3 regions of the Danxiaibacter flavus genome follow, and region 2 is predicted to be linked to each of the others. Evidence: riboswitches for the same ligand, from Rfam matches in the RefSeq annotation. Region 2 holds a riboswitch; each other region holds the start of a gene.

Region 1 (10,130 bases), on a different contig from region 2:
TTACAATTTGTTCCTGAATTACGGGCTTCTGATACAATCGGAGCAATGGTACAATATAAAAGTAAAGAAGACGACTTGCAGGTGAACATGCATGCGCCAAAAATAAAATATGGAGAACAAACAATAGATAAACTGACCTTGACGGCCCAAACATCAGAAAAGAATATTGCTTATGCACTTAAAATAGCGGACGCGGGAACAAAAGGCTTCCGGCTGAATCAAACTGCGATATATGGTAACATAGATACTGCTGCCATAACAACATCAGTGCTGTTAAAGGACAAGAAGGCGAAGGACAGGTATCATATCATGACCAAACTTCAGCAAATTGACAGTGCAATTAAAATAACTTTTGTTCCGGACAGTCTTATGCTGAATTACGAAGCATGGAATATGCCGGCTGATAACTACTTTCAATATGATTCATCAGGTATTATAATAAATGACTTCAACCTGAATAAAGGTAATCAGGCAATAAAGCTTAACAGTACTGCACACACGCCAAACGCACCTATAGATGTTGCTTTTGAAAATTTCAGAATCAAAACGCTTACTGAATTTGCAGATCAGGATTCGCTGTTCATGGATGGGGTTATTGATGGTAAAGCTGTTGTAAAAGATGTAACGAAGAACCCGGTATTTACTGCAGATATGTTGTTTAAAGACATCAGCTACAAAACCGACACCGTTGGTAATATTGCCCTTAAAGTGAACAACGAAACATCCAATGTATATAATGCCGATGTTAAGATTGATGGTCATGGAAATGACATAACACTAAACGGAAATTATTATACGGGTGAAGGAAAAATGGATCTGAAATTAAACCTGAACAATGTTAACCTGGCAACCATAAAGAACTTTTCCGCAGGAAGCCTGAGAGATGCGGGGGGCAGCCTGAAAGGTAATATTGACATTGCTGGAACTACCAAGGAGCCGGTTGTAAATGGCAATCTCCGTTTTGTTGATGCATTTGTTACTCCAACAATGCTGGGTGAAAGGTTCAAGTTGGCAAATGAAAACATTACCATACAGGAAAAAGCGATAACGTTTAACAAGTTTACATTAACCGATTCTGCCGGAAGCAAGGCTATACTTGACGGTACTATCAGCACAAAAGATTATGTAAACTACCAATTCGGATTGACACTGAAGGCAGATGAGTTTAGTGTGGTAAGCTCAACCCAGGCGGATAATAAATTGTTTTACGGCAAACTGAATATTGATGCGGATATAAAAGTGAACGGGGATTTAAGGACTCCTGCCATACAGGCCGGCCTGAAGGTAAACAAATCGACCAACTTCACATTTGTTTTGCCCAGTGAAGACCCAGAATTGGAAGAGAGAAAAGGTATTGTCCGGTTTGTGGATATGGATGCACCTAAAGATACCGTTACCACTGCACGGCAGTTCCAGCAGCCAAGATTTCAGGCGCTTGCAGATCTTGATCTTTCAGCGAATGTAGAAACTGATAGTGCAGCACAATTCATACTGGTTATTGATGAAAGAAACGGTGACGCTTTAAAGATCAGGGGTAAAGCAGACCTCTCCGGCGGGGTTGATGAAAGCGGCAGGCTTACATTAACAGGTAACTATGAGTTGGTGCAGGGAAGCTACCAGTTAACACTGAGCATTTTAAAAAGAAAATTTGATATACAGCGCGGAAGCGTAATAACCTGGACGGGAGATCCCACCTCGGCGAATGTGGACATTACTGCGGCTTATAGCATAAAAACTGCACCTATAGATCTTGTTGAACAACAACTGGCAGGTAAATCCGAATCAGAAACAAATAAGTACAAAGAAAAAATTCCTGTAACGGTATTGTTGAAAATGAAAGGAGAGTTACTAAAACCAGTTATCACTTTTGATATTACCATACCGCAGGAGCAACAATCTCAGTGGAGCGACGTAGAGGCAAAACTTGATCAGCTCAGGGCAAATGAAGCAGAGATGAACAAGCAGGTGTTTGCATTGCTGCTGTTGGGTCGCTTTATGCAGGAAGATCCGATGGCTTCAAATGCCGGTGGTACTGCTGAGGGCATGGCACGTGAAAGCGTTAGCCGTATACTGACCGATCAACTAAATCAACTGGCGGGTACTTTGATTAAGGGAGTAGATGTAAACTTCGGCATAAACTCAGGAGATACTTATTATACGGGCCAGCGCGAGACATCTACCGATTTCAGCGTTGGTGTTTCCAAATCCCTGCTGAATGACCGGTTGAAGGTTAGCGTTGGCAGTGATTTTATGCTCGAAAAGCCGGCTAACAGCGCCCAGGCAAATTCAAACATAGCTGGTGATGTGGCTGTTGACTATCAGCTCTCAAAAGATGGTCGCTATAAAGTGCGCGGCTACAGAAAGAACAAATATGACGCCGTAGTGGAAGGACAGGTAATAGAAACCGGGTTGACATTTATACTCACATTGGACTACGATAAATTCAGAGAATTGTTTACAAAGGCTAAGAAAAATGATTAACAGGAATGGGGTATAACAATAACATAAGATTCATAGAAGCATTCCGGACAATTGGTAGGTTAAGCTTGTTGTTCACTCTTGCTGCTTGTATTTACTCTTGCAGTGTAACTAAAAGTATTCCGCCGAACGACGCATTATACACCGGATCTGATGTTAAATTAAAAAGCATTAAGGATAGCTCCAACGTAAAAAATAAAGGTTTGCAAAGTGAACTGGAAGCCCTGGTGCGGCCTGCCCCTAACAAATCATTTCTAGGTGTTCGCTTTAAGCTGATGATTTTTAATATGGTGGATACACCAAAAGCGAATAAGGGCTTTAAGTACTGGTTGAAATACAAAGTAGGAGAACCTCCTGTTTTGGCCAGCAGCGTTAACCTGGAAAAGAACAGGCAAATAATGCAAAACAGATTGGAGAACAACGGCTACTTCCATTCAGAGGTAACCGCTGACAGTGTGATTAAGAACAAAAAAATGCATGCAACTTATGTGGCCATGCTTACCAAACAGTATAAGATAAAGAATACATACTTTCCCACGGACTCCGGATTTATGTATAATGTTATGCGAACTACATCGCGCAGAACTTTACTTAAGCCAGGCCGGGCTTACAGTCTTGATCTTGTTAAAGGCGAACGTGAGCGAATCGACAAGCGTCTTAAAGAAAAAGGCTTCTTCTTTTTTAATGCAACGGATATAATAGTAAATGTTGACTCGACCATTGGAGACAATATGGTGAACATGTATATCCGCATTAAGCGGAGTGCGCGCATTAAATCACTTTTCCCTTACAGGATCAACAATGTAATTGTATATGCGGACTACAGCATCAATCGCGATTCATCCGTTGTGCTTGATTCAACTAAGAAATTCCAGGGATATTATATTATTGATCCGGAAAAGAAATTCAATCCGAAAATATTTCCGCAGACGCTCATTTTTAAACCGGGTGATCTCTATAGCAGCAGAGCACATGGTATGGCGCTAAACAGATTGGTAAGTTTGGGGGTATACAAATTTGTCAAGGCGCAATTTGTGGAAGATGATACCGCACACAGACCGATGTTAAATGCCTATTATTATTTGACGCCAACGGCAAAGAAATCGATCCGGTTGGAAGCTTCAGGCTTAACCAAGTCTAATAATTCTAACGGTGCCGACTTTACGTTAAGCTGGAGACACAGAAACTTTTTGAAGGGCGCAGAACTGTTTACAATGAGTGCTTACGCCGGTTTCGAAAGGCAATATACCGGTGTACAACGTGTACACAATAACCGCGTGGGTTTGACGGCCAACCTGCTTATTCCGAGAATTATAGCTCCAATAAGATTCAAAACCAATTCAGATTTTGTACCGCAGACATCCATAACTGCCGGGTACGAATTGTATATGCGTTCCGCCCAGTACACGTTGAGTAGTGCCAATGGTAGTTTTGGATATATATGGAAAGAGAATATAAAAACTGAACATAATCTTAAGGTACTTTCAGTAAATTTTGTAAGACCAACCAATATTACCGATTCTTTCAGAAAGGAAATAGACACAAACATTACGCTGGCAAGAGCAGTGGAGCGTCAGTTTATTATCGGGCCCATCTATAACTATAACTTTAACACACAACTACAGCCAAACAGAAGGAAGAACAATTACTATTTTAATGGAAACCTGGATTTGTCATCTAATTTGCTTGGGCTTATAACCGGAGCAAGCGAAAAAGAAGGTAAGCAAAAAGAACTATTTGGCACACCTTTCTCTCAATACATAAGAGCTGAAGTTGACTTCAGGCATTACTTACGGCTAAGCAAGGACAACATGTTTGTCTCGCGCTTCTTTGCCGGTGTTGGTTATGCATACGGTAATACATTGTTGATGCCGTTTACCAAAGCATTCTTCTCAGGTGGTCCGAACAGCATCCGTGCATTCCGAGCCCGGACAATTGGCCCGGGTACTTACTATGGAGGCAACCCGGTTGATTCGGCTTTTCTTGCAGATCAGCCAGGTGATATCAGGCTTGAATTGAATGCCGAGTTGCGCTTTAAAATCGTATCCATTTTGCGAGGTGCAGTTTTTGCCGATGCTGGTAACGTTTGGTTGAATCGGGATGATCCCTACAGGCCGGGTGGAAAGTTCTCCAGCGATTTTATTCGACAAATGGCTGTCGGTACTGGTCTCGGTATAAGGGCCGATATTAAATTCTTTGTAATAAGATTAGATGTTGCATTCCCCATACGGAAACCCTATGAGCCGGGTGGCCCCAAATGGGTGTTTGATCAAATTGACTTCGGAAACCCCGACTGGCGCAAGCATAATATTGTTTGGAACATAGCTATCGGCTATCCTTTCTAGCTATGAGCTATGAGCTATTAGCTATCAGCTTTCAGCTGCTGTTCAATTTTGAAGCGGTTGAGGATTGGTAAGAATGTCTGATGTTTTGATTTCTGATTTTCGCATTCACAGCTATTGCTCCTCGTATCAACGAGAAAATCGAACAACAAAGGTGTTTAAAGAAGACCAAGGCCTTAGAAATTTAAGAGAGCCAAGCTAAACATAGCAAAGGGATGAGCTTGTTTACAATTCCGGCAACAGAAGGAGGATTGTAATGGATGTCTTTTAAAAACTGTAGGTAGACGTTGCTACACAAAGTGAAGGAGGACTGCATTTTGGAGAGGCGTGGGGCGGTCCCCACAGTATTGTGGGGATGTTTGCCTTGAATTTTCTTTGATTACTTTCTTTTTTTCAAGAAAAAGAAAGTAATAAGCTAAAAAAATGAAAAAGCCTAATTCGTGAAGCGTCTAACTCGCTAATTTGTTGTTGGTAGGCTTAAGCACGTTGCTACGCTCCATACCAACGGCAGTCAAATGGATATTTGATCAAATTGACTTCGGAAACCCCGACTGGCGCAAGCATAATATTGTCTGGAACATAGCATTGGCTATCCGTTCTGGCTGTCAGCGATCAGCTTTCAGCTGCTGTTCAATTTTGACGATGTTATGTTTGTTTGACGGTTGCAAATGTGAGGAACTTTTGAAGCGGTTATGATTTAGTTACGATGTTGCACTTGATGAAATCAGACATCAGAGATCAGAGATCAGAGATCAGACATCATCCATCGCATTTCTCCGTTTGCTATTCACCATTCACTCCTCACAATTCCCGTATCTTAATCACCACTTCATGAGGAGCTTTTTCATCCCCTCCGAAATAAGGATATAAATAGTAATGCCGGTACTTCCCTCCATTACAAAAACGATGAATTTCTGTACAGGAATCGTTCACCTGAAACTTATAGATGTTGGTATCACAAATTATTGAACAAGAAATAATACTACCGATTGATGCTGTTGTCATCTCCTTCGACAAGATCTGCCCGTTATAATGCACAAAAGCGAAAAGCCTTAGCGAATCATCACTCCATCGCCAGCCAATTCTGGCACTGTTGATAAGATGTGCACTGTCGCAATCGGAAAAGCCATAAAGCTTGTTGATATCATATTGATTCAGCGGATCGAGTGTTTTGTAGATGCAGGAACTATCAAATATGACTTCGAACTTCAGGCTGGAAGCGTCGGTTGTACGATAATAATTTTGAAGACTGAACTGTTCGTTAACCGGTATCACGTATGTTGTAAAAGTATCTACACTATGATCACCTACATAGCTGTATTCTTTTGTACATTTTGTAGAAAATACAAGAAGAATAAAAAAACATCCTGATACACAAAGCCGCTTCACGTTATGTTATTTACAGGGGAGAACTGACGCATGTGAAAAGAAAAATAAATTGTAGATGTCAGGCTTACTCACTTAGCGTACCGTTCCATACAAACTACAAAAAACATTGTGCCATAAAAACAAAGTTTACACTTCTATTTATGAACTCGAGGGCATTATTATTGTACAAGATTATATAAACATGTTACCATGGAAAATTCACAACATCAGCACAGGCTCAATTTCGCACAAAGAAATTGGCTTTTACTATGTGTTATAGTTGCAATAGTTAGTTCCGTTGTAACTTATTTTATTCAATCCGGAAAAAAATACTCCGGTAATATTACAAACGGGGGCTCCATTAACACCTCCGCTCCGGCAAACGATTCAGCAGGTATTCCTCCGGATTCATTAAGTCATTGAATTAAATGTATGAAAATGTGTAACAAATAATTCACGCAGTCGCGTGCATAATCTCTATTGCCTGAAAGTCTTGCGCCGCAAGGCTTTTCTCGTTTCACACAAATTGTTGAAATCGTTTTTACACAGCCTGTTAACAAGTTAATTATTGCTTCTTTTTTTTCTGTTCTAAAATTGCACTGTCGTTAGGGTTTTCGCAACTGCGGAATTAAAGGGGAACCGGGTGTAAATCCCGGACTGTGGCGCAACTGTAATTACCAACGGTATAAGTCAGAAAATCTGCCTTAATGATTGTTTTTTTGACGCGCTTACGCTCTATAAGCCAGGTCAGAGTTTCGGGAAAAGTTTTGTTCTGTAACTTATCACAGTTCAATATCCTCGTCTCCTCTATCGCCGGCTTATTGCATCATTCATTTAAAATCCGGCAAAATGCAACAAACAGAATTACTATTACAAGAGAACAAAGAACGCTTTGTGTTGCTCCCCATTAAGTATCCTGCAATATGGGAAATGTATAAAAAACATGAAGCTAGTTTCTGGACGGCAGAAGAGATAGACTTGTCGCAGGATTTAAAAGATTGGGATAGCATGAACGAAGGTGAACAGCATTTCATAAAACACATTCTTGCCTTTTTTGCAGCAAGTGATGGTATTGTAAATGAAAACCTGGCTGTGAACTTCATGAGTGAAGTACAGATCCCTGAAGCACGTTGTTTTTACGGTTTTCAGATCATGATGGAAAATATTCATTCTGAAACATATGCTTTATTGATCGATACTTATATCAAAGATGCAACTGAAAAAGCAAGATTGTTCAACGCTATAGAAACGGTGCCCTGCGTTAAACAAAAAGCAGAGTGGGCGTTGCGTTGGATCAGCAACGGCACATTTGCTGAAAGACTGGTTGCCTTTGCTGCAGTTGAAGGTATTTTTTTCAGTGGAAGTTTCTGCTCCATATTCTGGTTGAAAAAGCGCGGATTGATGCCGGGCTTAAGCTTCAGCAATGAATTGATCTCAAGAGATGAAGGATTGCATTGCGAGTTTGCATGTTTACTGTACAGCATGTTGCAAAACAGGCTAACACAGGAGCAGGTGTTTAACATAGTAGCGGACGCCGTTAGCATCGAAAAACAATTTATCACAGAAGCTTTGCCTGTTAAGCTAATAGGTATGAATGCCGATCTGATGAAACAATATATCGAGTTTGTTGCGGACAGATGGCTGGTTGCGTTGGGATACGATAAAATGTTCAATGCCACGAATCCGTTTGATTTTATGGAGATGATCTCCCTCCAGGGCAAAACAAACTTCTTTGAAAAACGCGTTGGCGATTATCAAAAAGCCGGCGTTACCTCAAACAAAGCAGAAGAAGTGTTTTCAACAGATGAAGACTTTTAGTAATGGAAAATTGAAAATGAGATTGCCAAGTACGATTTACGAAGTACGAAGTACTCAGGTGCAAAATGCTTCAGAATGGGAAGTGTTTTAATTGTTGGTTTTTCGTTATCCCGAATACTAAAGGTTTATAAACTGAAACAATTTTCTTCAATTTAGTTGTGAGAGTCAGGATGTTTTTGTTCTGTTCAGAAGATGATAACTAGGTACTTCGTACTTCGTAAATCGTACTTCGATCGGGCATTTTCAATTGTCCCCGCCTGAATGACTTCAGTCGGGCAGGAATTATCAATTTTCAATTAACATATATGTACGTAGTAAAAAGAGACGGAAGAAGAGAATCGGTAAAGTTTGATAAGATTACCGCAAGGGTGGAAAAACTGTGCTATAGCCTTAACAGCAAATTTGTCGACCCTGTTAAAGTTGCGATGAAAGTGATTGAAGGATTATATGATGGCGTAACTACTACAGAACTAGACAACCTTGCTGCTGAAACGGCTGCTTCAATGAGCACCATACACCCTGATTACAGTTTGCTTGCTTCTCGCGTAGCGGTAAGCAACCTGCACAAGAATACTGTAAAATCATTTTCTGCAACTGTTGAACAGTTGTACAACTATGTAGAACCCAAAACTGGTTTGCGTAGTTCGCTTATTGAAGATGAGGTTTACGAAGTAGTCTGCAAACACGCAGATCTGCTGGATTCAACAATCATCTACGATCGCGACTTTGCCTTCGATTACTTTGGCTTCAAAACATTAGAACGTTCTTATCTTTTAAAGCTTAACGGTAAAGTGGTAGAGCGTCCGCAGCACATGTACATGCGTGTGGCCGTTGGAATTCATTTGGACAATATTGAAGAAGTTATCAAGACTTATCACCTGTTATCTGAACGTTGGTTTACGCATGCAACACCAACATTGTTCAATGCGGGTACGCCAAAACCACAAATGTCATCATGCTTCCTGCTAACAATGAAGGATGATAGCATTGATGGTATTTACGATACATTGAAACAAACAGCAAAGATCTCCCAGTCAGCCGGTGGAATTGGACTAAGCATTCACAATATCAGAGCTACGGGATCTTACATCAGCGGAACCAATGGTACAAGTAACGGTATCATCCCTATGTTGCGGGTATTTAATGATACAGCACGTTATGTAGATCAGGGTGGTGGAAAACGTAAAGGAGCATTTGCTGTATATCTTGAGCCATGGCACGCAGATATCTTTGAATTCCTTGACCTGAGAAAGAATCATGGTAAAGAAGAAATGCGCGCAAGAGACCTGTTCTATGCACTGTGGATCTCTGATCTGTTTATGCAACGTGTAGAAGCGAATGAAGAGTGGAGCTTGTTCTGTCCGCATGAAGCACCGGGATTAACAGACAGCTGGGGTGAGAAATTTGATGAGCTGTATGTGCGCTATGAAAAAGAAGGTAAGGCGAGAAAAACTGTAAAAGCGCAGGATCTGTGGTTTGCCATTCTTGATGCACAGATAGAAACAGGAACTCCTTATATGTTGTATAAAGATGCTTGTAACAGAAAAAGCAATCAGCAGCATTTAGGAACTATCCGCAATTCAAACCTGTGTACTGAGATTGTTGAGTATTGCGCACCTGATGAAGTGGCGGTTTGTAATCTTGCTTCTATTGCATTGCCCCGTTTTGTGAACAACGGCGAATTTGATCATCAGAAATTATATGAAGTAACCTATCAGGCTGCCGTTAACCTGAACCGTATCATTGATAGAAATTATTATCCGGTTGATGAAGCACGCAACAGCAACCTGCGTCATCGTCCTATTGGGTTGGGTATCCAGGGATTGGCAGATACTTTCATCCAATTAAGACATCCTTTTGAAAGTGAAGCTGCACAACAATTGAATAAGGATATTGCTGAAACGATGTACTTCGCGGCTATGCAGGCTTCTTGTGATCTTGCAAAGAAAGAAGGAACTTACAGCACTTACGAGGGATCTCCACTATCAAAAGGCGTATTCCAGTTCGATTTCTGGGGTGTTGTGCCGGGTAACAGGTGGAACTGGGAAAAACTGCAGGGTGAGATCAAGCAATATGGTGTTAGAAACTCATTGTTGATTGCTCCGATGCCAACAGCATCTACTT
Region 2 (10,877 bases):
CCTAGAAGCACAAAAGCCAGGGCAAGCATGCGAAGCAGATGAAGTGTATGCGGATTTGTTTTTTTCATGTTGAGCAGCTTTAAAGAAATTCAGCGGTTTAATTTAGAGAAAGGGTAAGTTGTCTTTGAAGGTATTGTTGACAAAAAACAGCAGCCGGGAAACTAGCTGCTGTTTTTGAATGATTTATTGTTTAAGAACCCAAACATCGGTTACCCTGGACTTTTGTCTCCAGTTAATATGCTCTTCTGTAGTTGGCTTATCAAACGTAATTTTCAACTTGCCGTCTTTGATCAAATCTTTGGGAAGAGGAAATTCCTTGAATTGCTCGAATCCTTTTTCATATTTGGTCGGTTTTAAAAGCTGGCCATTGGCGCGCAAAAGGGCCTCTCCAAAACCAGCAACCCGAATCAGGTAATTGGTATTGGGGTCAAGCTCAGTATACTGCAATTCCGGGTTGAATTGGAAAAGCTGTGTTGACAGGCGTTTGCGGCTCCATCCGTCATTATCCCACAAATAATCGATGGCATCGTCTGTTTCAGAAGTGACGTGTTTGGCGTCAGCGCTCGAAATGTTGTCGTAGAAAGAGCCTTCGCCGGGAGTCTCATAGTTGCGGATGACATCAAGGCGGGCTGCTTTTTCCTCCTCGCTCTTTATTTCTTTTATTTTCCTGAATTCATCTTCGAGCCACCAGCGGTTATTCAGCGGGTAGTCGATAAAATCGCGGAAACAAGCTCTTTCATAACCTGCAGCCTGGTACATTTTTACACTGGTTTGCAGTCCGCATGATTTATTCAATGCATCGATGTAAAACAGCGTTTTTGTCTTCAAGTCCTGCGCAGCAGGCTCTTTCTCGGCTAATTGAAGATGAGTTAACGCTTCGTCCACGGCTTTGTCGGCGCCGATTGTTTTTGCTTTGGCCAGAATGTCATTCGATTCCATTTCCAGTTTATGTTCGTATGCCTGGCGTTGCTGGTCGTATGCATCGTAGTATGCACGCATCACCAATTGTTGCCAACGCCAATTAACGCTATCCAGGCGTGGGTTCTCTGCTTCAAGTTTTTTCCAGTGTGCTAATGTTTTCCCGATGGCTGCATTTCCGGCAATCGGCCCAACCCAATTTTGTTCCAAAGCAATAATTCCGTCAGCAGCATCGTTGGCAACTTTCGAAGAGAAGAAGAAATTACAATATTCTTTCACTACGTTTTTAACATCCTGCTTCGTGTCCCATGCCATTTGGCTCCAAATCACTTTGTTGATATCGTCGTGGCAACCGTCAGAATAGGTGCCAAATCCATCGGTGTAGGGAGCATCGTGGTTGTGGATACTTGCATAATAGAGCGGCTGCGGGTTGGTAACTTCGCGGCCTTCGGTCAGGGCAAATGCCTGGTCCCATTTCTTTACAGGGAACTGGCAACGTACGGTGTGGGTTACGTCGGGATAGTTGCGAAGTTTGTACTTCTTGGGCATGCGTTCGCGCTCTTCTTTGATTGGGGGACTACTTGGGCCATTGATGATACCCCTCAGCCAATCCGGATTTTTTTCATTGATGTAGTTGAAGAAATAATCCACTTTGTCTTTATCAAATCCCTGGAGGGAAATCCACATACCGGCATTCGGGTGGTATTTATGCATGATGGTTGTCATCTCTTCCAGGAAAGGCAATACATCGGCCGGGTGGTTGTCGCCAGGATCGCCGCCGGGATAAAACACGTCATCGAAACGCGGGCAAGCTTTAAAGAATGCTTCATATTGATCAAGAATAGCCTGGCGCTGTTTTTTGTCTTTCAAATCGGCTTCAACAGCAGCCCATACCCAATAGTCGAGGTCGTATTTTTCGCAGATTTTGCTAAAAACAACATTCATCGAGTCGCGGGGATATTTCATGAGCGGGTCGGGACGTGTGTCCTGAAAAGGAATGCCTTCAATACCGTTTGCTCCGAAGAGCATCTGCTCGCGAAAATGCTGGTCAAATTGGGCAATGGTCCACGAATCCCACGAGTTAGCCGTTTGGCGATACCCAAACTGATGAGCACGAATGGCATATTCAGGCGAAGAGGAGATGTCGGTCGCGGTAGGAATGCTGATGCTTTTATCGGCCATGTCGGCTATACGGAGAAGTTTCCCGATCCCGTATAAAACCCCGCGGGGGTCGGCACCAATAATCCAAAGCACATCTTTTCCGTTGGCATTGGTATGCACCAAACGGAACCCTTCTTTTTTTGTTTCGGGAAGCGTATCACCCGTACGTTTCAAAACAGTCTCGCCGTATAGCGTCTCATCGTCAGAGAGTGCGCAGGCAATAATGGTTTTGCCGTCCCAGCCTTCAGCGGTTTTTAGCTGAAGATTGGTGCGTTTCCCAATTTCTTCGATCAAAATAGCCCTGGCAGATGCGTTAAGCGGGGCTTTTATTTTGGGCGAAATGAGGATGACTGCATGCGATAAATCAAGCTTTTTGCTAGCATTGTTGCTGCATGATGCGAATCCAAAGATTAGGGCGGCAAGCGCGAAGATTTTAAGAGAAAGTCTCATACTGTTCATTTTTTCATTTATATATGGCGGGGGGACTAGTATTTATTAGTGCTGAGTGACGAGCTTTTCGCACCCATCATTCAATGGCGTTTCTTTAAGATCATCAAGATTTATCAAGTACGATTTACGAAGCCCGCCCGCGCCTAATGCACATTCGGACGGGTACGAAGTACCTAATTTTGGACTTGCTTCGCGTTTGCATGACCTATTAAGAAAATACCATTCACTCATCATTCTTTTATTGTTTTAGCAACCAGACATCCGAAACGTGGGATTGCTGGCTCCAACGGATTTTTGATTCTTCAGGCCGGTCGAATGATACGTGAATTTTGCCATCTCCAACCAGGGCCATTGGAACCACGAACTCTTTGAACCCTCCAATTTCTTTATCATAAACAATCGGGTCCAGGCGTTCGCCGTCAACACGCAGAAGAGCATCGCCACGGCCTGAAACGCGAATCCGGTAACGGCCGTTTGGGTCAAGGTCTTCATAATTCAGTTCTGGATTTTGCTGGTAAAGTTGCGACGATAACCTTTTTCGTGACATCCCGCCGTCCCACCAAGCCACGTCGGTGGCGTCATCCGATATGGTAGTACAGTGAGGGCTGGTTTCAATGTTAGAGATATTGTCGTAAAAACTTCCGTTCCCGGGATTTTCCCAGGTGCGGATAATATTTAACCTCGCCAGCTTTTCTTGTTCCGATCGCATGGTATCAACTTTCTTAAATTCATCTTCGAGCCACCAGCGGTTGTTCAACGGATAATCGAGGAAGGTGAGAATGCAACTTCGCTGGGAGTTGGATGCCTGGTATTTTTTGACATCGCTTTGGTAGCCGCACGACTTGAATAGATCGTCCAGATAGTTTACGATTTTGGCGTGAATATCCTGGCACACTGGTTCAGTATCAGCTTTTTTCAATACGTCCAGCGCTTGTTGCGTGGCTTTTCCGGAACCAATTTCGGGGGCGGTGGCAAGAATTGCATTGGCTTTATTTTCAAGGTCTTGCTCATAGAACTTTCGCCTTCTTTGATATGTATCGTAATAAGAGCGAACCATCAGCGTTTGCCAGCGCCAGTTTCCGGCTAATTGAGGGTTTTCTTTTTCCAGCTTTTTCCAGTGATCAAAGGCTGTTTCAATGCCGCCGTTTTTCTTGACGGGGCCGTTCCAGTTCATTTCCAAAGCCATAATACCATTGGCTGCGCTTTCGGCCAGTTTCGGCCCAAAGAAATAGCGGCAATAGTCTTCCATAATGGTTTGTGGCTCCAGGTTTATGTCCCAGCCGCGCATGCTCCAGGTTACTTTGTTTACATCGTCGTGGCAACCATCTGAATAGGATATAAACCCATCAGAATAAGGGGTATATTTAGCATGGATTGTAGCGTAGTAGTTGGGCATAGGACAGATACCTTCGCGCCCATAGGTGAGCATATAAGCCTGATCCCAGTTTTTGACCGGGTAATCGCAACGGACATTGTGCGTAATGTCCGGATACAGGCGGTGTTTGTATTTGGAAGGAAGCCTGAACCGGGTTTCGGCAATTGGCGGGCTGCTTGGGCCTGACACAACGCCTTTCAGCCAATCGGGATTATTTTGGCGCAAGTAGGCGTAGAAATAGTCAATTTGTTCCTCGCTGAATCCTTGCAGTGAAATCCAGATTCCGGCATTGGGGTGGTATTTGATAAGCCGCTCGTGAAGCTCTTTTAAATAGGGCAATACTTCGCGCGGATGATTATCGCCGGGGTCGCCTCCCGGAAAAAAAACGTCGTCGAGTTTCGGACATTTTTTATAAAAGTCTTCTTTGGTATCCAGATCTTTTGTCCGCGCAACCTGATCTTTCATATCGCAGCCAGCCGGAGTCCACACCCAATAGTCAATGCTATATTTTTGGCAAATTTTGCTAACCTCAATATTCATTTCATCCGGAGCAAGCTGCATGAGTGAATTCCTTTTTTCTTTCTCTGCGGGAATCATTTCAACCGCGTTGGTACCAAAAACAATCAGATCACGGATGTACTGTTCGTATTGGGCAACACTCCAGGCATCGGTGGAATTGTTGGTGGCACGGTACCCCAGTTGGTGACCACGGATGACCTGCAGCGGAGCTGTAGCAATCTCGTCTTTTTTATTGAACAAGATTTTGTTTTTCTCCAGGTTGGCTTTTCGCAAAAAATCGCCGACAGCGAATAATACGCCGCGGTCGTCAGCCCCGATCAGCCACAAAATTTGTTTCCCCGTTTGGCTGTCAACAACAATCCGGTAGCCTTCAGCTTTTGTTTCCGGAAGGTTCTTACCATTACGTTTTGGTACCGATAGCCCGTCTACTCTTTCATCCTGCATAACTGCCAGCGCGATAACCTGATTTTTCCCGGACGATGCAAACCGTTGGGGGCTGATTGAAGTTCTTTTTGCCACTTCTTCCTGCAACATTTTTATGATTGTTTCCCGAACAGGCGATTTGATATTTGCGGAAGCCAGAATCCCGGCATTGCTAAAATCTACGCTTTGGGCATTAATCATCTCCGTAAAAAACAATGTAAGAAGCACAATGAATAATTGGGAATAGAGATGGCAAGTTTTCATTAGTGTATAAATTTTAGTTGCGTTTTGGCTATTGTCATTGTATTGAGGGTGTTTAAAGGCGAGCTCTGCATAGCCATGCGTAACTCACCACCCGTATTTTTTATCTTCCTAATTCCAGGAAAGATCGCACGTTTATAACTGCCACATCTTACCTGTTTATCCATTTGCACATTTACTCATTTGCACATTTACTCATTTGCACATTTACCATTTGCACATTTACTCATTTGCACATCCGCACATTCTCCTATTTGCTCAAACGCCTGCTTCCCATTCCAATACACAGCCCAATCACAACCATGGTCAAGTCAAAAAGCGTTAGTTTCTGTTTGGAACTCATAAATAAAGAATAACCTTAAATATAGGGAAAGAAGAGGAAGATAATTGAAAAATTGACAAGTGAAAATTGAAAATGATGGATTCCTGGCCGTGAAAATTCATTGTGAATTTTCAATTCCCCCTTTTTAATTATCCGTTATTTATGCCGCGGATTTCGCTGGCGAATGCGCCGTTAAAAGGGAAGTCCGGTGTAAATCCGGCGCTATCCCTGTAGCTGTAAGCTTTACGATCAAGATGCAATTCATCCTTGTTCAACATCAGGATCTTCATACCACTATATTTAAACGGGAAGATGTTCATATGTAAGCTAGCCAGAAGACCTGCCAAACACCACACACAATCGCTGGGCTATCGGGTGAAAAGACGGAGATGCAAACTTGTAGCTTTCTTAGTTTCTGCATTTGTCGTATTCCGGCTATTCTCAGCCTTTGTAACATACAAAACTCAATGTTATTGGGCTTGTGCCATCCCCCATGGATGCGAATTTGATAGCGTTACACCTGTCTACATTTTGAGATTGTGTTTTTATCCATATTGTATCCGTGACGGATCAGGTTTTTAATCTTTGGGGGATGTAGAAGATTAAGCATACACCTCTCAGAGCATTTGGCAACCGCGCCATCAGGCATCCGATTCTATTGACAATGAGGAGGAATTTCTCTAGCTTTACCAAACGACTTGAAATTGCTGCAAGCCTATCAACTTACCATTTTATCATTCTTATATAGTCGCCAGAGTTAAAAATCAAGTTAACCGACTTAAGTATAAAATGCAAGTATGAAACTTTTTCTAATCCCTTTTCTTCTACTCCTGCCCTCTTATGTTTTCTCCAATGAAAATAATGGGACCATTCGCGGTACTGTTTCAACTTCAGATGGAATGCCAGCTGCTTTTGTAAGTGTCCGGATAGAAAATTCCGGCAAAGGGGATATTACTGATGATCAGGGAAATTTTGAGATCAAAAAATTAAGCCCCGGGAATTGTATTCTTCGCTTCTCATTACTAGGGTATGTTGATAGTACAATCAATGTACATATAAAACAAAATGAAACAACTTTTATTACCGTACAACTTGATCAAACATATGCGGAACTAAAAAAAATAACGGTTGTTGCAAATCTCGATTCGAAACATGTTGAAATAAAACCTTCGGAATCATTGCGGCTGAATTTGCCACTTAATGAGATACCACAAAACATTGCGGTAGTTACTCATCAAACGATGGCAGATCAGGGCTTGTTATCCACAACAGAAGCAACACGCAATGTCAGCGGCGTTGAAAAAATCAATGGTGGATTAAATGATTATTCATTAATAATTCGTGGAACTGACGCAACCTATAATGTAGTTCGCAATGGCGTCGGCAATTTTTGGTGGAACCAGCAGGAAGACGCAGCTATGTTGGAAAAAATCGAACTCATAAAAGGACCCGCCGGCTTTATGATGAGCGAAGCCGAACCAGGGGGCATTGTGAACATAGTAACTAAACAACCGTCGAAAGAATCCATATCTAATATAAATGTGGGGTTCGGAAGCTACAATATGATTCGGCTTACTGCAGATATTGGTGGCACGTTTTCAAAATCGTCAAAATTTTCATATCGCTTTAATGCAGGCGTTCACCGTCAAAACAGATCATTTCAATTCGGGACAGCATCAAGGTATTTTGTATGTGCTGCCGTAAAATATGACCTTACTAAAAAAATATCTTTTACTGCCGAATACAATTTAATGAAAGCCGAAACAAAGGGAAACAATACCGACCTCCCTTCCATTGATGGCAAAATGCTCATGCTCCCAAGGAATTTTGCAGTAGCAGATGCCAGTACTGACAAGGTAGCACCCAGTGATAATTACTTCCGTATCCATTTTAAACACATCTTCAATGATAACTGGCAGTTGAATGCCCAACTTGCTTATATCGACGGCTCATATATTTTTCATTGGTTACAAACGGATCCATCTTTACAAGTGACAAATGATACATTATATAGGTATGTCAATCATGAGGAATGGCGAAACTTTTCTAAAGTAGCACAGTTTTTTTTTGACGGTAAATTTAAAACAACTGCAAAGATTGAACACAAGCTTTTGTTGGGGATTGATTGTTACAGCGCCGGCACAGATGATCAGATTAAAGATACTTATGGACAAAAAAAGTTCGGATTATACATCCCCAGGCCGCAATATTATCTGCCTGTTGACTCTTTGAGAAATACGCAATTCTCTGACACGTTCTATCAGAAAGTAAGATTCAACAATGTCACCATTTATCTGCAGGATCATATAAAAATTGCAGAAAAATTAGTGATTACCCTGGCCGGCCATTTTACACATGCAACTTTTTATGACACCGGAACTTCCGTTCCCGATTATCAAAAAAACAATATCTATAATGTAGTTACGCCTCGCATGGGATTAACCTGGTTATTTACAAAAGACATTTCAATATATGCAATGTATGATCAGAGTTTCGCGCCGGAGATTGCTCCCGTGTATAATCATACCCCCTTAAGGCCACTTACCGGCAGCGATATAGAAGCTGGAATGAAGGCATATTTTTTTGACAAAAAATTGAATATAAATTTTTCCGTTTTTCAGATCACAAAGAATAACACCTTATCAGCAGATCCGGCCCATCCTGGTTTTAATATTCAAACCGGACAGGTAACAAGCAAAGGAATTGAAGTTGATATAAACGGAAATATTACACATTCGCTAACTATCGCAGGAAACTATGCATACACAGATGCAAGAATTACCAAAGATAGCAGCGGCCTTGTTGGCTTAAGAATTTTCGGCACTCCAGATCACTATGCTAACCTGTGGCTAAAATACATTGTGCTACATCACAAATCAGGAGGCCTGTCATTTGCAATTGGATACCAGCATATGGGTAAACGAAGCGCTGTAGATCCAGGTTGGGCCTCCGGCGATCCTGTCAATTATTTACCTGTTTACAATTTGTTTGATGCAGCATTAAGCTATAGCATTAATAGATTCAACATCTGTTTAAATGTATACAACCTCACCAATACCGACTATGCCGCAATGGGTTATTTTAACTCCGCTATCAAGGAATGGCGATATACGCCGGGTGAACCAATTAATTTCAGGCTGAGTATTGGAATTAATTTAGTACATCTCAAAAAAAGCAAATAACATTTGAGAATTGCCTTCCCACAATTATTTTAATGAGCATTCTTTAAATCCGGTCAGCTGACAACAAACAATTTTCTTGTTTGCATTTTATTTCCTTCATTCAATTGTATAATATAAATCCCTGTAGCTACCGGGCTCCCGTTTTCATCCTTTGCATTCCATAAAAACTGATGTACACCTTGTTGCACACTTTCAGTAAGAAGCGTCCTGACCAACCGTCCTGCTATATCATATATTTTAACGGAACCAGCTTTCGCTTCATCCATTTGAAATCTGATTACTGCGAATTGAGAACTTTCGGCAGAAACGACTTCATCGGCAGATTCGATAAGAAACGGCTGACAATGAGAACAATACCGAACACAATACCCGGATGGTGCGCATGCATAACCGATCGGACATTTACCGTTATGACATTTCTTTTGAGCATTTACAGAATCTGCCAAAGTGAAAAAGGTTATCGCAAGGATAATAAACTGTAACACTTTCTTTAATTGTTGTTTTTTCATTTTATTGGTTTTAGTTATGATTAAAAAATACTTTAGAGCCATCATTTTTTTTCGTTACAACAGAATTGCCAGCCCGAATCTTCAGCAGAAATGTCCCATCAAGCAACGGCGTTTCCTTTTAGTTTTGGCCGCACGGGATATGTTATATGTGAGTCCTGATATTCTTCCAACATAAACTACAGCTCCGCAAAGACCTCTATCAATCATCATTCCTTAAAGCCAGAGCCACCAACACATTTTTACTAACAGCGGTGCCGCAGATTGCCCCTGCTTTAATAGAAGGTAAAAAGTGTATGCCACCATAAAATCGTGAATTTCCGGCTTCAGTTGCAGCTGCTATAAAGCTTGTATAAGAACGGGGAGCAAGCCCGACATTATCGTACGTGTGATCGGTAAATGGCACATTACCCAGGTAATGCGTTAACACTGTCGCTGCAGCGTAAGAGAGCGTTGAGTGAGCTGCAGGATATTCCGGATGTGCAGGCGTTGTTATAAATGAGGTCCAGTCAGGGCTTCCCAAATAAAGCCGAATATAGCTTACGGGGCGAATCCGATTATAGGTGTATTTGGCTTTCCAACAAGAAATAGAAGCATCATTCATAGCTATCGACATTCCTGCATAAATAGCCGCCGATCTTATCAAAGACAGATCAAGTTTTGTAATCATTTGCGATAAGATTGAAGCCCAGTGACCGAAGGCTGTAACATATTTTCCATTTGGCGAATCGTCCCAATGACCGGCCATATCTTTTTGATCAGTTGTAAGATTTTGAGACGCTGCAAAAAGATCGTTTGCCATGTTATAAAAAGGCGATGCGGGTTGTACGCTAAACGGAATAGGTGCAGGTGCAAGCGTATTATCAATACTGCCGGAGATGATGGTTTTGTTGTCTCCCCAATAAGGAGCCGCTGGTACTGCAAATGCAGGCGGTGTTGGTACCCACAAACTGTCGCCTGTGGGTGGAACATAGGGTGGATGAATATTTGCTGAGCCATCTTGCATGGACCAGTTTATAATTGCCTGTGCTAGATTATTTCCAAATTCATTTCCTGCTGTTACCGCAGCCTGACTGTACCTGGCAATATTTACCAGTTGCTCGTTTTCAGCCGCTTCCAGAGAGTCGATGATTGGGAGGTTAATTTTGTTACCGCTGTAAAAAAACCGCATAAGCGATGCATAAGCTGAATTGCCTGCTGCAATCCAGCACAACTGGGTTGTTTGCGGCGCAGGCAGGTTGTTCAGATTTTGAAGCCGGCCGGCAATAGACTGATGTCCGGGCGATCCCGGCACAAGGGACTCATAAAATGCGATGCTTGTGTACGCAAAATGCCTTGAATAGGCAACGTGCGAAAGGCCTGTTGTGTTTTTTATTAATCTAAGATGTACAGCTATCCAATCTGTCAATAACTTGCCAGTGCCTTTTGCATTTTGGGGAAGTGTGAACTGGTCCTGCTTTGTGCATGCAACCATGCAAACAATAAGAGTCGAAATAACTAATCGTTTCATATAAAAGAATTTAGGTGAAAAAGGGCGAAATGAATGTTGATTTAGGGAGTTTCATTTAGGAATATTGTGACCGAACTGAGTTCATAGAATCACCATTGCCTCTAAATCCAACCTCGGGTGTAAGGACTGAATAATCACGTTATGGTGCTATTTTAAAATAAGATATTACTGCGTTATAGTCATTCCAATTGAGTCCCGCGGTGTTGGCCGCCGCTTTTAAGACAGGAGGCACGATTATGCAACGAAACTG
Region 3 (10,877 bases), on a different contig from region 2:
GCGACGGCAGCAAGGTCCTGCAATTCGTAAGTCCAGCTATTGGGACTTTCCAAATAAAACAACGTTGTATTCTCACGGATGGCTGAAGAAAAATTATTAACGTCAGTGCCGTCTATATAGGTGGTCCGGACATTGAACCTCGGTAATATTTCATCAAACATTTTCTTCGCCCATGTATAAGGATTGCGAACGCTCACAATATGATCTCCGCTTTTTACATTAGCGAGTACTGAAGCAAAAATGGCAGCAGATCCGCTGTTGAACACAAGGCAATCTTCCGCTCCGTCAAGTGCAGCAAGTTTTTTACGAAGTATTTCCACCGTCGGATTCAGGCCACGGCTGTACAGCCATGTAGAATACTCATCGTCAAAACTGCTCCGCAAAGCCTCCACCGTTTTAAAGGCAAAGTTGCTTGTCTGCATAATCGGCGGCGCAATCGCTCTAAAGTATTCGTCCCTGTCTTCAGCGTACTCATTTAAAATATAAGATATATCCATAAAAAACTATTAATTCTAAAAATCAGTTGATGTACGGTGTACGATGTGCGATGTACAACGTAGGGGTTTACATTATTTCTTTGGCACATCGTAATTATCGTCACCTGTTTTCTGCCTGCTTATTTTCTTATGTGTCAGGAAATATATGCCCATAAAAGAAGCGAGGACAATTAGCCCCACAAGAGCGGTACCGGGCGTTTGCATAGCAATATTTATTCCAACAAACACATAAGCGCAAATAAAAACCAGCGGCATCAACGGATATAGTTTCATTGAATAAATACCCGTGCCATTCAAATGCTTTGTCTTTCTTCTTATCGAAAAAATACTTGCCGCTGAGGCCGCCATCCCAAAACAATCCAGAAAAATGGTAAAGTTCAGTATCTCCTCAAATGTCTTAGCAAGAAATACGATAATAATACATATGGCCGCAAATGTAGAAAGAGAGATTACCAGTACGTCTTTCTTTTTCGACTTTTGTTGAAAAATTGCAGGCAGCACACCATCTTCACTCATAGCAAACATTACACGCGGGTTACTCATCAACAACACATTTACATAAGCCAGTACAGATAAAAACAGCAAGGCCGAAAACGCAGATCCGCCCGATTGACCAAACATTTTTGCTGCAACAATTGAGGCAATTTCTTTTTGGCTTTGCAATTGCGTAAAACCAATCACCTTAAAATAAGAAAGATTTACGAGAAGATATAATCCTATAATTATGGCGATTCCCATGAAGATGCCCCGCGGAATATTTCTGGAAGCGTTTTGCACATCACTACCAAAATTGATCGTTTGCTGATAGCCTCCATATGTGAATGAAACGGCAATAAGGCTTGCCCCAAATGAGTGGATCCAGGAAGGAAACGAAACATCCGAAACCGCATTACTTTCGGTTACAGGCTGATGGATCTCGGGCATAAACAGTGCAGCTATAAGCATTACGATCATACCAATCTTTATGATCATCAGAACATTCTGCGTTTTAGCACTCATTCGCAAACCCAGCAAATTAACACCGTAAAATACCACAACGGCAGAAGTGGCAATCAGTGCTTTTGTAAGATCTGTTGCGGGTTCATTAAAAATTACCTGGCTTATATAACCGGAGCCGATCAACGCTACAGCGCCAAGAGAAGCTGCGTTTGAGATGAGTATGATACAGTTTACAGAAAACGCGATAGATGGATGATAAGCATGGGAAAATATGCGGTAATAGCCACCGGTCACCGGGTAGCGGCTGCCTATTTCAGCGTAAGTCAGTGCACCACATAAAGCGATAAGTCCACCCGCTATCCATGCACTAAAATATATTACCGGGTTAAGGGCATATTGTGCGGATGTAGCGGCCGTTCTGAAAATTCCCATCCCGATAACCAGCCCCACCACAACCATGGTCAAATCAAAAAGCGTTAGTTTCTGTTTGGAACTCATAAATAAAAAATAGCCTTAAATGTAGCGAAAATGTGCAAATGTGCGAATGGGCGAATGTGCGAATGGGCAAATAGGCAGATGCGTAGATGCGCGAATGGGCAGATGTGAAGATGGATGAATGGGAGCATGGGTCCATGCGCGAACTAGGAAAGCATAGATGTTTGAATAAGTGAATATTAAATAGCCGCGGGCAAAAGTCCACGCCTGCGCCTATACGAGGTTTATGGATATTTACTCTGTTCATTCACACATTTACTCGTCCGCACATCTACTAATTCGCACATTTCCCTTACTTTTGCCGCGGATTTGGTTGGCGCACGCGCCATTAAAAGGGAAGTCCGGTGTAAATCCGGCGCTATCCCCGTAGCTGTAAGCTTAACGAGCAGGATGCAAGGCATCCTTACTCAATATCTGGATCTTCATACCACTGTATTTTAACGGGAAGGTGTTCAGATGTAAGCGAGCCAGAAGACCTGCCTGATTCAAACAAGATCACTGAGCTTTCGGGAGAAAAGCCGGAGATGCAGCTACGAAAGTTTTAATAATAACTCGTTGCTGCTTTTCTACTCTTTCATTATTCGAAAGTTCATTCTTCATTAAGCATTTCAGAACAAAATACAAACAGAAGAATGAGCATGAAAAAAATTGCACTTTCAGTTACAGCACTCATGACAACACTAACGTTATGGGCACAAAAGGACTCTGCCACTAACGCCCTTGACGAAGTTGTTGTAACCGCAACCAAAAGTCCTAAAAAATTAAGCGAGACAGGCAAAGTACTCACTGTTATTTCTCACGAACAACTTGAACGCAGTGCAGGAAAGGATATTGCACAAGTACTGAATGAGCAAACAGGCATCGTTGTAAATGGCGCTACAAGCAATCCGGGCAAAGACAAAAGCATCTACATGCGTGGCGCTAAGAGTGATTATACATTGATATTAATAGATGGCATCCCGCTATACGATCCGTCAGGCCTCAGCAGCAATTTTGACATCCGCACAATACCCATTGAAAATATTGAACGTGTGGAAATATTGAAAGGCAGTCAATCTACTTTATATGGGGCAGATGCCATTGCAGGCGTTATCAATATTATCACCAAAAGAAAAGGCAATAAAGAAGTGGGCGCTTTTGCGACCGCGAGCTACGGTAGCTTTAATACATTCAAAGGCAACGCAGGGGTTAATGGAAGCACGAAAACGCTTGACTACAATGTCGCCTACACTTACTACGATACAAAAGGCATTAGCGAAGCCAAAGACCCAAACGGCACCGGAACATTTGACAAGGATGGTTATAAACAGCATGGTGTATTGGCCAATCTTGGTTTTAAAGTAAATGATCATTGGAAAATAACTCCGTTCCTGCGCTACAACACCTACAATGGTAAACTGGATGCGGGGGCTTACACAGATGACCGGGACTATACCTACAAAAGCAAAAGTCTGCAAACGGGTGTGCGCAGTGAATTAACCTTCGGCAAAAGCAGGTTTACACTAAACTATAGTTACAATACTATCAAAAGAGACTACCTCAACGATTCAGGTTATGTGCCACCATATAGCGACCAATACTATTCCGGTGGCTATAAAGGAACAGACCAGTTTGCGGAAATTGTTTACTCTACTGAGCTGGCTAAAGGTTTACAACTGGTTTCGGGAGTTGATTACAGAACATCGAATACATCTCAATCCAATACGTACATTGGAAGCTGGGGGCAGGACGTTAGCAAAATAAGTAAGGACAGCGCCATGCAACACCAGTTTAATGCATACGCATCTCTTCTGTACACCGGTAAGGTATTTCACGCCGAGGCTGGCGCCAGGTATAATAACAATTCTATTTACGGCACCAAGTGGACTTACAACTTTAATCCTTTCGTTTTCCTGAACAAAGAAGTGAAAATTTTTGCCAACATATCCAGCGCGTTTAAAACACCTACACTGTACCAATTATACGCACCAATGTATGGCAACAGCTCTTTAAAGGCTGAATCTGCGGTTACCTACGAAGGTGGAGTGCAGTATTTTCAACCTGAACAAAAGTTCAACATCAGGGGTGTTATTTATAAGCGTGACGTAAATAATGTAATTGCATTCACAAACAGATATGTAAACCAGGATGAACAGCATAACTGGGGTGTAGAAATTGAACCAACCATCAACTTCACAGAAAATCTACAGTTAGTATTACAGTATGCACACACGAAAGGTAAATTAAATACACAACTGAACGGCAAGGATTCCAGTTCATCTACATTATTGCGTGTACCAGAAGATACTTACAGCATGGCATTGAATTACCGCGCGTCTAAAAAACTGTTTTTAAGCATGAATATACAAACCTTTGGCGCAAGAAAGGATTTGGATTTTAGCACTTATCCATCTACATTGGTTAACTTGGAGGCCTACACTTTGTGGAGTGCATATGGTGAATATAAATTCAACAAACACGTTAAGGTTTTTGCTGATTTTAAAAACATTACCAATACGGATTATGTTGAAGTATTGGGATATAGCACTCAACCGGCAAGTGTACAGGCTGGATTAACTGTAACTTTTTAAATTCCTAAATAGTCATTATATGTCAATTCCAAAATTCAATCCCCGCACAACGTTACTATTACTGATCATTTGTTTTGTGGCTGTATTACGTTTATCCACAAACATGACAAAGGAGTTAAGCCCACTGGTTATGTATTCACCACTTGGCGCAATGGCCCTGTTTGGTGGCGCCTATTTTAAGGGCAACATAAAGCCATTTGCGTTTCCTTTATTAGCATTATTTATTAGTGACCTTGTTTTATCATTTACTGTATTTTCCGAATTCAGAACAGGTTTGTTGTATGGTGGCTGGTACTGGGTGTACGGATCTTTTGCATTAATGACTATCGCTGGCAAACTTCTCATCAAAGACGTAAACATCCAGAGTATCTTAACAGCAACACTGGTAACCGTGTTAATTCACTGGCTGGTCTCTGATTTGGGCGCGGCGCTATCTCAAAACGGCTTTGCAAACATCATGACAACCTATCAACTACGTCTTGTCACTGCAATTCCTTACGAATTAAGATTTCTCTCTTCCACCATTATTTATAGTGGAATTATGTTTGGCAGTTTTGAATTATTAAAGAATAGAGTTACTGCACCCGAAGCAAGATAAATGTGCGAATGAGTGAATGTGCGGATGTGCAAATGTGCGGATGTGCAAATGTGTGAATGAGTAAATATGCAAATGAATTCCTGCGAAGTTGTTTATTGCTTCGCAGGAATTATTTAGATCTTTAGATGCAGAAATCCAATCTTTTTAGAAACATTACCAGTTTTAAGCTTTAGGCTTTGAGCTTTGGCTTAAGCTTTGGGCTTTGGGCTTTGAGCTTTGAGCTTTAAGCTTTAAGCTTTTCCTCAACGTAAAACTTATCACTCCCATGGTTGCCTGTTCCTTTCTCCCCGCGGTTACACAAATGATCTATGATATGGGCCTGCAGCACTTGCTGCACGGTGTAACATTTGAATGTCCATCAAAGGCATTAAAAGAAAAACACAGGGTTGTCAGATATTTACTTGAAGGCAACAACTATTCAAGTATTGAGATAGATCGCATTTTTTCCGCAAGCAAGTCGCAGGGAAAAAGCCTTTATTTTGTAGATGAGGATTTGCTCAAACAAATTCAGCCGGATATAATTTTCACACAGGATGTTTGTGAAGTATGTCAGATTGATACTGCCTGCACGGCAGCTGCAGTTGCAAAACTTGAGAAGCAACCGGCAATAATTCCAATAACGCCACAGACACTGGATGATGTATATCAAAGCGCCATTACCATTGCATCGGCATTGGGCCAGGAAGAAGCTGCATACACTTACCTTACAAAACTTCAGAAAAGAACTGACAATATTCTTGATACTTTGCGTCAGCATAAAATGCCTTTAAAACGTGTGATGCTGATAGAATGGATTGAACCTGTTTACAATTGCGGACACTGGATTCCTTACCAGATTGCCCAGGCCGGTGGTATAGATATGCTTAGCAACCCTGCAGGAGACTCTATCGTAACACAGTGGGATAAAATTGTAAAGTACGATCCTGAAGTTTTAATAATTGCCCCATGCGGATTTACCGTTGAACGTACGTTGGAGGAAATGCATTTGCTTACTGACAGGAAAGAATGGCAACATTTGCAAGCTGTAAAAAACAACCTGGTATACATTGCCGATTTCGATTTGTTTACCCAACCAAGCGCATCTACGCTTGTGGATGGAATCGAAGTACTCTCCAGTATGTTTCACCCAAAGCTGTTTCAAGCTCCGGAATCATTGGAGCATAAATTTGTGCAACTCAATAAACAGCATGCCCACGCGGACGTATGAACATAAAGGCTTCCACGTTAACATTTCGCATACAAAGCGTCAACACACGCGATAAAAAACTACACAAACGTTTAAGTGTTTGTTACAGCACCCAGAAAAAAAATACACTATGATCTGTTTTATTACCGGCGGTGCCCGCAGCGGAAAAAGTAGATACGCACAAAATGAAGCACTGGCTTTGTCTGACAGCCCAATTTATATTGCCACATCCAATGTAACCGATGACGAATTCAAACAAAGGGTAGCCAGGCATAAGGAAGATCGCGATGAAAGATGGACCACATTTGAAGAGCCATTGTATGTGAGCAGGCTGCCCATAAGTGAACGCATTGCGGTGGTAGACTGTGTCACATTATGGCTCACCAATTTCTTCTTTCTGTACAAGCAGGATGTTCAAGCAAGTCTCGAGGCACTGAAGAAAGAAATAGATGAACTGGCTAAGCATCCGGGCACATTTCTAATTGTAAGCAATGAACTTGGCATGGGTTTACACGCGGATACAGAGACCGGCAGAAAGTTTGTCGATTTACAAGGCTGGGCCAATCAATATATTGCAGCCAAAGCAAGCAAGGTTGTTTTCATGGTTTCCGGCATTCCGGTTTCCATCAAGGGCTGAACAGATAAATGCCAATACACTTCTGCAATCTGATCTAAATAACAAGAGAAATGATCAATATTAAACAGGCACTACAACACATAATCGATCATAAAACGAAACCGCCTGGTTCACTCGGGCAGTTAGAAGACATCGCGCTACAAGTTGGATTAATTCAAAACACGGTATCACCGGTTATCAAAAACCCATCTATTATAGTGTTTGCAGGAGACCACGGTATTGCTGCCACGGGTCTCGTCAATCCATATCCACAAGCTGTAACGGCGCAAATGGTATTGAATTTTGTAGCAGGCGGTGCTGCCATCAATGTATTTTGCAAACAGCACGGCTTACATCTTTCTGTTGTTGATGCAGGCGTGAACTTTGACTTCGAGCCACGACTCCCCATTATACACGGCAAAATTGCGAAAGGAACTGCCAATTACTTAGAGCAACCAGCCATGACTATTGCTCAATGTGAAGAGGCCATCAGCATAGGCAAACTGATTGTCGCAAGAATGCTTAACAATGATTGCAATTGTATTGGATTTGGAGAGATGGGCATCGGCAACACTTCCTCGGCGGCGTTGCTCATGAGTGCTGTGATGGGCAAACCGATCGGGTTTTGTGCAGGCAGAGGTACCGGCGTAAATGACGAACAACTGCAAACAAAAATTGAAACGCTGAAAAAAGTGTTCGACCTACGTCAGTTGCAAACACTTGCAAATGCTCCCATACAATTACTGGCAACTGTTGGCGGATTTGAAATAGCTATGATGGTGGGCGCGTTTGTAGCCGCAGCCGAAAACAATATGATCATAGTAGTGGATGGTTTTATTACCACAGCGGCGTTATTAATTGCTCAACAGTTATCTCCAGGTATTCTGCAGTATTGCATTTTTGCGCACCAAAGCAATGAACAGGCACACGCAGCCATGCTGGAACATATGGAGGCCAAACCGCTGCTACAACTGGGCATGCGACTGGGAGAAGGCACAGGCGCTGCTCTCGCAATGCCGCTTATACAGTCTGCTGTTAATTTTTTAAATCAAATGGCCAGCTTTGAAAGCGCGTCTGTAAGTAATAAGGAAGAATAACCATGCCGATACTGCAAAGACTCAAAAGTGAACGTGATATTTTCTTCACAGCACTGATGTTTTTTACACGCATACCTGTACCACGTAATATTGGCCACGGGCAAAACATGCTGCAAAAATCGTCGCGTTACTTTCCATGGATCGGCCTACTTGTTGGTGGCATTAATGCGCTGGCATTTTATCTTTTTCAGTTCTTTTTTCCTTTACAGCTTTCCCTTCTGTTTACAATGATCGTAAGCATTCTCACTACAGGAGCTTTTCATGAAGATGGTTTTGCTGATGTTTGTGATGCGTTTGGTGGAGGCTGGACAAAAGAAAAAATATTAACGATCATGAAAGATAGCCGTCTTGGCACATACGGCGTTATCGGATTGATTGCAATACTCAGCAGTAAATTTATTTTGCTGGAGACACTGGCGTCGCATCAATCATTGACCGTATTTCTTTTGATCATCGTCGCCGCACATAGCAGCAGCAGGTTGGCGGCTGTTACGCTGTTACAGCAATATAGTTATGTAACCGATACCGATCAAAGCAAATCCAAACCGGTTGCTGACAGAAAACTTAATACGTTAGAGTTGTGCATTGCATTTGCTGGCGGGCTGCTCCCTTTTTGCTTTCTTCCTCCGGTTTACCTCTTGCCGTTGGTATTGGTTATTATTGCAAGACTATACTTAGGTAACTATTTTTACAAATGGATTGGGGGACAAACCGGCGATTGCGCCGGCGCTACCCAACAAGTTTGTGAAATTGCTTTTTATACCGGCATTATTGTACTATGGAAATTTATTTAATACGCCATACCACTCCTGATGTAGCCAGAGGCATTTGTTACGGCCAGGCGGACATTGATGTAACGGACTCATTCCATACCGAAGCTTCGTTGATAAAGGCTTATCTGCCTGCAAGCATACAGCAGGTACATTGCAGCCCATTGCAACGTTGCCGCAAACTAGCCGAGTTACTATTTCCACAAGCGCTTATACAATACCATGACGCTCTAAAGGAAATTAACTGCGGGGATTGGGAATTAAAAAAATGGGATGATATAGACAAAGCAGAAATACAACCATGGATGGAAGACTTTGTCAACGTCTGTATTCCTAACGGAGAAAATTATGTGCAACTGCATGAGCGTTGCAGTCTTCTTTTTGATCAGCTGATACAAAATGCTCCGGCAGCTATCGTTACACATGGTGGCGTAATACGAAGCATCTTGTCTCATATCACCAGCACGCCGCTAAAAGAATCATTCAATAAGTTTTCTTTACACTACGGCTGCGTTGTAAAAATCACAATGGAGAATAGTCAATACGCTTACAATATCGTTCATAATATTATCCCGCCGGAAGTGGAAACTCATAAGCCTAAATAGAATGCCGATTGAATTGAACTTCTGGTTACTATGCTTTCCTGAAGTTGTTCGGAGAACGATCTTTTTTTTAAAGCATAAATTTGTACATCTGAATAAACAACACGTCTATGCCTGTGCATGAACATAAAACCTGCCCACGTTGTAAGCAACCATTTGAATGCAAGGTGGGGGATGTAGCCAATTGCCAGTGCAGCAGCTTTACTTTTACTGCGGAAGAAAAGAAGTTTATCGCAGAACGCTACAGCGATTGCCTCTGCGCAAATTGCCTGAAAGAATTGAAGAATAAGTATGTGTTGTTTAAGGAGAAGTATATGTCTTAGGAGTTGTACGTTGAAAGTTATACGTTATACGTTTATCGGAGCGAAGGAATGTTCAACACCTTACTATTGTTGATTCACTATTCACTTCTAAGTATTTCTCCGTGAAATTATGCGTAATGGTTACACGGAGAAATACAGGAGAAGACACGGAGTTACACAGAGGTTTGCAACGACCTCTTCCCGCCATTTTCACCATTGACCATTTACTTCTTCCTGCCACCGTTATGAAATTTCCAAAACAAAGCACTGCTCCCCCCTTTCACCATTGACCATTCACTATTCACTTCTTCCGCATCTTAGTGCCCCTTTTTGTCTTTGTGCCTTTGTGGCAAAACTATCCCTTATAAAAATTCGCCTTCACTCCTTTTACCTTCAAATCAACAGCAAACAAACTTCCACTCAAAGGATATTTTTCCAAATCCTCTTTGCTCATGTTTTCCCGCGCAGTTGTTATGTACAATGTTGAAAGATCTTTTCCACCAAAAGCACAGGCAGATACCTGAGGAACCGGCACAGTAACTTTTCCTAATAATTCGCCTGTCAGCGGATTCCATCGGGCTACAGAAAAGTCTCCCCACAAGGCTGTCCATAACATGCCTTCTTCGTCAATGGTCATACCATCAGGAGAACCACTTCCTTCGGGAACATGGATTACCGTCCGCCGGTTGCTGATGTTGCCGGCGGCATCATCGTAATCAAACGCATCTACTTTTTTTGTAGGAGTATCTACATAGTACATTGTCTTTTTGTCCGCACTCCATGCAATACCGTTGGATATTGTTACATTATCCAACATTTGATGCACTACATCATCTGCGTCCATTCTGTACAACGAAGCTTTACCTTTTATTTGCTTTAAGTGCATGGAACCGACCCAAAATCTTCCCGAAGGATCACATTTTCCGTCGTTAAAGCGGATCTCCGGATCTGGCAGCGGGTTAGTCATAAATACCAACTCGCCCGTTGTTGTATTCATCTGGTGAATGCCGCTCTGCAGGGCTACCAGTACATCGCCGTTTTCCATAGGTACAACGGTCCCGATTTTTTCAGTTGTCTCTAACGCCCTGTCTTCTTTCGTTTCGGGATCATAAATATGTAGCTTCCTTCCATCAATATCCACCCAATACAATTTATTTTCCCTGTAATTCCAGATCGGACCTTCGGCCAGCTCTGCCCTGGCATCT

The links. A riboswitch is a leader RNA that binds a small molecule or an ion and turns the genes downstream of it on or off. The one in region 2 is predicted to bind cobalamin.
Region 1: another riboswitch for cobalamin. It lies ahead of QTN47_RS26965 (ribonucleoside-diphosphate reductase small subunit); the one in region 2 lies ahead of QTN47_RS18830 (TonB-dependent receptor).
Region 3: another riboswitch for cobalamin. It lies ahead of QTN47_RS27020 (TonB-dependent receptor plug domain-containing protein); the one in region 2 lies ahead of QTN47_RS18830 (TonB-dependent receptor).

What each region holds. Positions count from the first base shown of each region.
Region 1 covers NZ_JAULBC010000014.1:22,162-32,291, reverse strand. Annotated here, with positions in the region: gene QTN47_RS26985 (translocation/assembly module TamB domain-containing protein) at 1-2,481, shown strand, start outside; gene tamL (translocation and assembly module lipoprotein TamL) at 2,487-4,823, shown strand; gene QTN47_RS26975 (hypothetical protein) at 5,622-6,209, opposite strand; gene QTN47_RS26970 (hypothetical protein) at 6,399-6,611, shown strand; cobalamin riboswitch at 6,780-6,909, shown strand; gene QTN47_RS26965 (ribonucleoside-diphosphate reductase small subunit) at 7,038-8,006, shown strand; gene QTN47_RS26960 (ribonucleoside-diphosphate reductase subunit alpha) at 8,312-10,130, shown strand, end outside.
Region 2 covers NZ_JAULBC010000006.1:411,410-422,286, reverse strand. Annotated here, with positions in the region: gene QTN47_RS18845 (sialidase/neuraminidase family protein) at 1-68, opposite strand, end outside; gene QTN47_RS18840 (hypothetical protein) at 184-2,529, opposite strand; gene QTN47_RS18835 (hypothetical protein) at 2,768-4,957, opposite strand; cobalamin riboswitch at 5,587-5,791, shown strand; gene QTN47_RS18830 (TonB-dependent receptor) at 6,227-8,611, shown strand; gene QTN47_RS18825 (FlgD immunoglobulin-like domain containing protein) at 8,665-9,120, opposite strand; gene QTN47_RS18820 (vanadium-dependent haloperoxidase) at 9,320-10,627, opposite strand; gene QTN47_RS18815 (hypothetical protein) at 10,767-10,877, opposite strand, start outside.
Region 3 covers NZ_JAULBC010000014.1:37,859-48,735, forward strand. Annotated here, with positions in the region: gene QTN47_RS27010 (trans-sulfuration enzyme family protein) at 1-497, opposite strand, end outside; gene QTN47_RS27015 (APC family permease) at 570-1,934, opposite strand; cobalamin riboswitch at 2,225-2,429, shown strand; gene QTN47_RS27020 (TonB-dependent receptor plug domain-containing protein) at 2,570-4,501, shown strand; gene QTN47_RS27025 (DUF6580 family putative transport protein) at 4,521-5,099, shown strand; gene QTN47_RS27030 (ABC transporter substrate-binding protein) at 5,365-6,306, shown strand; gene QTN47_RS27035 (bifunctional adenosylcobinamide kinase/adenosylcobinamide-phosphate guanylyltransferase) at 6,416-6,922, shown strand; gene cobT (nicotinate-nucleotide--dimethylbenzimidazole phosphoribosyltransferase) at 6,973-7,998, shown strand; gene QTN47_RS27045 (adenosylcobinamide-GDP ribazoletransferase) at 8,001-8,792, shown strand; gene cobC (alpha-ribazole phosphatase) at 8,777-9,373, shown strand; gene QTN47_RS27055 (cysteine-rich CWC family protein) at 9,481-9,693, shown strand; gene QTN47_RS27060 (SMP-30/gluconolactonase/LRE family protein) at 10,028-10,877, opposite strand, start outside.